DNA from 2 places in the Rhizobium arsenicireducens genome. Region 2 is predicted to be linked to the other one. Evidence: riboswitches for the same ligand, from Rfam matches in the RefSeq annotation. Region 2 holds a riboswitch; the other holds the start of a gene.
The links. Region 2 has a riboswitch for cobalamin ahead of cobU (bifunctional adenosylcobinamide kinase/adenosylcobinamide-phosphate guanylyltransferase). Riboswitches for the same ligand answer to the same signal wherever they lie in the genome.
Positions count from the first base shown of each region.

Region 1: another riboswitch for cobalamin. It lies ahead of bluB (5,6-dimethylbenzimidazole synthase); the one in region 2 lies ahead of cobU (bifunctional adenosylcobinamide kinase/adenosylcobinamide-phosphate guanylyltransferase).

Region 1 covers NZ_CAXHYK020000001.1:1,123,495-1,126,897, forward strand. Annotated here, with positions in the region: gene ACWPVA_RS05290 (NAD+ synthase) at 1-737, shown strand, start outside; gene ACWPVA_RS05295 (TolB family protein) at 771-1,604, shown strand; cobalamin riboswitch at 1,648-1,871, shown strand; gene bluB (5,6-dimethylbenzimidazole synthase) at 1,918-2,619, shown strand; gene ACWPVA_RS05305 (methyl-accepting chemotaxis protein) at 2,800-3,403, shown strand, end outside.
Region 2 covers NZ_CAXHYK020000001.1:1,483,124-1,486,526, forward strand. Annotated here, with positions in the region: gene cobN (cobaltochelatase subunit CobN) at 1-41, opposite strand, end outside; gene cobW (cobalamin biosynthesis protein CobW) at 317-1,390, opposite strand; gene cobU (bifunctional adenosylcobinamide kinase/adenosylcobinamide-phosphate guanylyltransferase) at 1,393-1,914, opposite strand; cobalamin riboswitch at 2,148-2,524, opposite strand; gene ACWPVA_RS07020 (hypothetical protein) at 2,569-3,297, opposite strand; gene ACWPVA_RS07025 (ATP12 family chaperone protein) at 3,361-3,403, opposite strand, start outside.

The DNA of each region.
Region 1 (3,403 bases), 360 kb from region 2:
CGCTCGGTGAAGAGCGGGTGCGGGCGATCATGCTGCCCTACCGCTATACGTCGCAGGAATCGCTGGCCGACGCCGCCGCCTGCGCCAGGGCGCTTGGCTGCCATTATGACACCGTGCCGATCGCCGAGCCGGTCGAGGGTTTTCTTTCGGCGCTCTCCGACATGTTCGAGGGCACCGAAAGCGGCGTCACCGAAGAGAACCTGCAGAGCCGCACGCGCGGCACGATCCTGATGGCGATCTCCAACAAGTTCGGCTCGATGGTCGTGACGACGGGCAACAAGTCGGAAATGTCGGTCGGCTATGCGACGCTCTACGGCGACATGAACGGCGGCTTCAATCCGATCAAGGACCTCTACAAGATGCAGGTCTATGCGCTGGCCGCGTGGCGCAACAAGCATGTGCCGCCAGGCGCACTCGGCCCGTCGGGTGAGGTGATCCCGGCCAATATCCTCTCCAAGGCGCCTTCGGCCGAGCTTCGGCCCAACCAGACGGACCAGGATTCGCTGCCACCCTATCCGGTGCTGGACGATATCCTCGAATGCCTGGTCGAGAAGGAAATGTCGGTCGAGGAAATCGTTGCGCGTGGCCACGAGATCGCCACCGTCCACAGGGTTGAGCATTTGCTCTACCTCGCCGAGTACAAGCGCCGCCAGTCGGCGCCGGGCGTGAAGATCACCCGCAAGAATTTCGGACGAGACCGGCGCTATCCGATCACCAACCGCTTCCGCGACCGCTGATCCCAGCGTCTGCGGCCTGACGAGGGCGAAGCGATGCGCAGTTCCGTCGAGATCTACAGTATCCGCAGCCGCACGCACCGCGTGGTCTGGCAGTCGGATCAACTGGTCGAGGCACCCAACTGGAGCCCGGACGGCGCATCGCTGATCATCAACGGCGACGGTCTGCTCTATCGCCTGCCGGTGGATGGCAGTGCCGCGCCGCAGCAAATTGATACCGACTTCGCCACCGACTGCAATAACGACCACGGCATTTCACCCGACGGCCGATGGCTCGTGGTGTCGGACAAGGTGGAGCACGGCAAATCCTGCATCTACATCCTGCCGGTCGAGGGCGGCGAGCCGCGTCAGGTCACGCAGAATATGCCCTCCTACTGGCACGGCTGGTCACCGGACGGCCGGACGCTGGCCTATTGCGGCATTCGCGACGAGATCTTCGACATCTACACGATCTCCGTCGATGGCGGGGAGGAGGCCAGGCTCACCTTCGGCGAGGGGCGCAACGACGGTCCGGACTATTCGCCGGACGGGAAATGGATCTATTTCAATTCCAGCCGCTCGGGGCGGATGCAGATCTGGCGCGTGCCCTCCGAAGGCGGGGCGGCCGAGCGGATCACCGACAGTGCCTTCGGTGACTGGTTCCCGCATCCCTCGCCGAAGGGCGACAAGGTCCTGCTTTTGTCCTACGGCCCGGATGTCTTTGACCATCCACGCGATCTTGACGTGCGGCTGCGCCTCCTGGATGCGGACGGCGGAAATCTGGAGACATTGTTCGAACTGTTCGGCGGGCAGGGCACGATCAACGTCCCGTGCTGGTCGCCGGATGGCGAGGAGATCGCCTACGTGCGCTATTTTCCGACAGCCGGGTGACCTTGCCGCGCGTCGGGCCGCTTGCCTTGCGAGCCACGATCTGTAGTAACTATCCGCGTCAGGTGCCTGCCTTTCACGGCGGGAGAATCGGGAATTCGGTGCGGCGCCATGCCAAGTCCGGAACGTGCCCAACGCTGTGACGGGGACGGCCGCCGCCGGGAAGGATCTGGAATCCTTTCAGTGATTTGCCACTGGTTGTTCAACCGGGAAGGCAGGGGCGGCCGGAGGATCCGGAGTCAGAAGACCGGCCTGACACGATAGGCTTTGCCCGCGCGGACGGCGGGCGGTCGTGCGCATTGTTGGGGATATGACGATGCACGATGAACCGAACGACCATCTCGTCCGGGCTGGCGCCTTTTCGAGCGAAGAGCGCGAGGCCGTCTACCGGGCGATCCGTACCCGCCGTGACGTGCGCGACCAGTTCCTGCCAGATCCGTTGCCGGAAGAGCTGATCGCGCGCCTTCTGGAGGCTGCCCATGCGGCGCCTTCTGTCGGCTTCATGCAGCCGTGGAATTTTCTCGTGGTGCGGGACGCCACGCGCCGGGAGGCGGTGTGGCGTGCCTTCGCCAAGGCCAATGGCGAGGCGGCCGAATTGTTTTCGGGCGAGCGCCGCGACAGTTATATGCGACTCAAGCTGGAGGGGATCCGCAAGGCGCCAGTCGGCATCTGCGTCACCTGCGATCCGACCCGCGGCGGTCCTGTCGTGCTGGGGCGCACCCACAATCCGCGGATGGACAGCTATTCAACCGTCTGTGCCGTGCAGAACCTGTGGCTCGCGGCACGGGCCGAGGGTGTTGGCGTCGGCTGGGTCAGCATCTTTCACCAGGAGGACATCCGCGCCCTGCTTGGCATACCGGCCCATGTCGAGGTGATCGGCTGGTTCTGCATCGGCTATGTCGACCGGCTCTACGACCAACCGGAACTGGCGCTGAAGGGTTGGCGGCAAAAGCTGCCGCTCGAGGAGCTTGTCTTCGACGAAGTCTGGGGAAACCTGCGGCAGCCTGATGCGACGTAAGCTTTTGATCGTATTCTGCAGCAATGTCGCTCTCGACCGCTATGTTTAACATGCGTTAAATATCCTGGGCTAAAACTAGCCCTGCCTGGGAGTTCTCTCCACCAATTGCATGATGCAAGTATTGCGCACCGAATGGCTCGGTGAGGCTGTTTCCACTCTTCATAGGCAATTGGGGTCAACATGAATCTTCTCAAAATCCGCCTCGGCAAGGCTGTTTCGGCTGGCATTGGCGCTCTTGTGCTCGTCAGTGTCTCGGTGATTGCCATTTCCGATATAGCCGGTCAGCGGCAACTCGAGGCGGTCATTGGCCTTTACGAGGAAGAGAGTAAGGCCGGCATGCTGCTGCGCGAACTGATCGCCAGCCAGAAGGACGTGGAACTGGCGATCGTCAGCACTCAGGAATCCCTCACCGACATTTCGGCGACACAGGGCCTGGACGGCCTGGACGACGGCTTCCTGCTTGCTGAGCAGGAAGGAGCGCGCCTTGCCAAACTGATCGAGCGCATCAACGACCTGGCTGTCGCATTGCAGGCCCCCGAACTCGTTCCCGCCATGAAGCTACTCTCCGACCGCTATGGCGACTTTCATAAAGCAGGTGTCCAGATGGCCAATGCCTTCATCGCCGGCGGACCGGCGGAGGGCAACAGGCTGATGGGCGGCTTCGACGGCTTCTCCGATGCCCTTCAAAAGGAGATCGAGGCCACGGGCGCCATTGTCGCAGCGGTCGTGGATCGGGAGACGCGCAAGGCCGGGGCGGACATCACCGGGGCCCGCGAGCAGTCGC
Region 2 (3,403 bases):
CCGTCGGCGATCGAGCCTTTCTGGGCTAGGAGAAGATGCATGCGCGCACGGCATGGGTAACATGCCCCTCATTGCTGCCCTGGAGCGTCGCGGGTACCCCCCTCTGCCCTGCCGGGCGTCTCCCCCTCAAGGGGGGAGATCGGAAGATGGCAAGCCTCGCCGAACGTTCCATCGTCGAGCGAGCACTCCAGGAACTGACAGATGCGGGAAGTCCAGCCACCGTCGTTGCGGGTACCGCATGCCGATCTCCCCCCATGAGGGGGAGATCGGCAGGCCAGAGGGGGGTGAACCGCGCGCTCATACGCTTATTCAAACCTCAAGCCGCCTTCTCGACGGCTTCGACCACCGCGCCGAAATCCCAGTCGTGCAGGCCGATGACGACGAAGCGGGTTTCGCGGGTTTCGCCGGAGGCCCAGGGGCGGTCGAAATAGGTGTCGATGCGGGAACCGACCGCCTGGATGACGAGGCGCATCGGCTTGCCCGGCACGTCGATGAAACCCTTGAGACGCAGCACATCATGGGCTTCGATCACGCTCTTCAGTCGATCGACGAAGCCGGACGGATCGGTGATCGCGCCGAGCTTCATCACGAAGCTCTCGAATTCGTCGTGGTCGTGATGATGGTCATGGGCCTCGCCGCTTTCGTGCAGCGCCGCGTGCTCCATCTCGTGGTGCGACTTGCGGTTCTCGATATCGTCCTCGGTGCCCGCTCCGATGCCGAGCAGCACCAGCGCCGGCACGTCGCCGTTCCTCGCCTCGATCAGCGTCGGCTTGCGGTGGATGCGTTCGGCCACCTCGGCCCGCACCCTGGCGATGCCCTCGGCGTCGAGCAGGTCGGTCTTGTTGAGGATGATGAGGTCGGCGCAGGTCAGCTGATCCTCGAACAGTTCTTCCAGCGGGCTGTCGTGGTCGAGGCCTTCGTCCAGCGCGCGGGCGGCGTCCACCCTGTCGTGATCGTCGGCGAAGCGGCCGGCGGCAACGGCGGCGCTGTCGACCACGGTGATGACGCCGTCGACGGTGACGCGGGTGCGGATGTCCGGCCAGTTGAAGGCGGCGACCAGGGGTTGGGGAAGTGCCAGACCGGAGGTCTCGATGACGATGTGGTCGGGCTTCACGTCGCGTTCCAGCAGGCGCTGCATGGTCGGGATGAAATCGTCAGCGACGGTGCAGCAGATGCAGCCATTGGTCAGCTCGATGATGTCGTCCTCGGTGCAGTTGTCCGCGCCACAGCCCTTCAGCACATCGCCGTCGACGCCGAGATCGCCGAACTCGTTGATGATCAGCGCGATCTTCTTGCCGCCGGCATTCATCAGCAGATTGCGGATGATCGTGGTCTTGCCGGCGCCGAGAAAGCCGGTGATGACGGTCGCGGGGATCTTCTGTTGCAGCATGGTCAACCCTTCATTTTCAGCGGCAAGCCGGCCGCGACAAAATAGACTTCGGCGGCGCTGGCCGCGATTAGTTGGTGGAGTCGTCCGGCATGGTCGCGGAATTCGCGCGCCATGCGGTTTTCGGGCACGATGCCAAGCCCGACCTCGTTCGATACCAGGATCACCCTTGCCTTCAGCTGCGGGAGAAACGCGGCCAATTCGGCCGAGCGGGCCGCCACGTCATGGTTTTCCAGCATCAGGTTGGTGACCCACAGCGTCAGGCAGTCGACCAGCACGACGCGGGACGGATCATCGAGCTTCTTGAGTTGGCCGACCAGTTCGACCGGCTCCTCGTGGGTCGCCCAGCCATCGCCGCGATCGGCCCGGTGCCTGGCTATCCTGTCGCGCATTTCGTCGTCGAATGCGCGACCGGTCGCGACATAATGGAGGTCAGCCGCGCAATCGAGGGCAAGACCTTCGGCAAAGCGCGACTTGCCCGAACGGGCGCCGCCGAGAACGAGAATGGAAGAGGATTTGCCAGCCATGGCTCAGCACCTGCCGGCAGGAATAAGGAGAGTGCGGCAGCCATGGTGCGGCCGCAGGTTCCAGCCGCCGGACGCAGACAGGCGTTGCCCGACCGAGCTGCAGCGGACCTCGCTAAACGAGACCGCAAGATGTGCGCATTCACGGGATCCGGGGATCCCGTTCGTCGATAGTGTCGCCACGACAACCTCCGTGCTGGCAACAAGGGGAGCCTCCCCTTTACAAGGTGTGGGCTTGATGCCCGGCACGGTTGGCAGGTCTCCTGGCTCGCGGGTCGTGGTGCTCGATAAGCACCGGCGGATCTTCCTTGCCTTCCCGGAGGTGGATGCGACGCGAAAGGGAGGACGATTCGTAGATGATAGAGGCGTCCGGCCCCGGCTGATCGCGCAGCCCTCCAGTGGCTTTTCCGGCTCAGGCCTCGCCTTGGATCGTCCGCACCACGCGAACCGCCATCCTTCGTCGAGATCTGTGTCGAACGGAAGACCCTCGCCGCTCTACAGTCGCGGGGTCGGCTGCGATTGGCGGTCCCGGTCTGGATCCCCGCCGTCGCATTCCCTTTTGCTTTCCGAGCCCCCCTTAGGCAGATCGGAAACCATCCGTAGCATTTGAAATAGGTGGAAGGCCTGCCCAAGTCAATCGAAGCGAGCGCGAAGCTTTCACGGCTTCGGTGCTGAGCAGTCCTTGTTCTCGGTCGGATCGCAGGGGACGACTAGCGACGCGCCGCCGAGCTTGACCGCTCCGCGTGCGCCTTCCTCGATGTTCGTTTCGAACGCCTCGGCGGGCGGAGCAACCGCTGCCGGAAGCGTTGCGGTAGGCTCGGCTCTGGTTGCGGTCGCTGCCGTCGGCGCGACAACGGCCGGCGTCTCGGGCGCCAGAGCGGACTTCAGCCTGGTGGATTGCGTGCGCGGCGGCCGGACAACCTTGCGCAAGGATGGCGACGCCAACGAAAAGGCGAAGCGCACGCGGCTGGCGATCTCTTCGGCAAGCCGCTCCTCCGCAATACGCGGATCATTGGTCGGGTTGTGGACCAGGAAGCTGCCCGTTGCGACCGGGTCGCCCGTCTCCACCGAGGCGGCGGTCACCGAGAATCGGGCGGCCTGCAGATGCCGGCGCGCGTTGAAGCCGTACCTGAGCCTTTCGATCCGCACGAGAACGACCACCCGCTCGGCGCCAGCCGGCGGCCGTGTCGCCGCAATGGCAGCGGATACACGACGGTCCACACCGGCGACGATCCTCGTCGGTACGGTCGCATCGGCGATCACGGTGACGTCTCTCACGTTGTAGCTGAGCGGCCGGGTGATGGGCCGGCCGTTGATGAGACTGCAGGACGCCAAAGCACCGAGCAACAACAGCGCAAAGCCAAACTTGAAGAAGCGCGCAAACATGAGCAACCCCGGACGGATGATTCTAATCCGCCAAAGAGTCCCACCTTTATGGTTAGCGAAGCATTAATCCGTGACGCGCAGCGCCTCGAGCAGAGCCGCGGCCGCG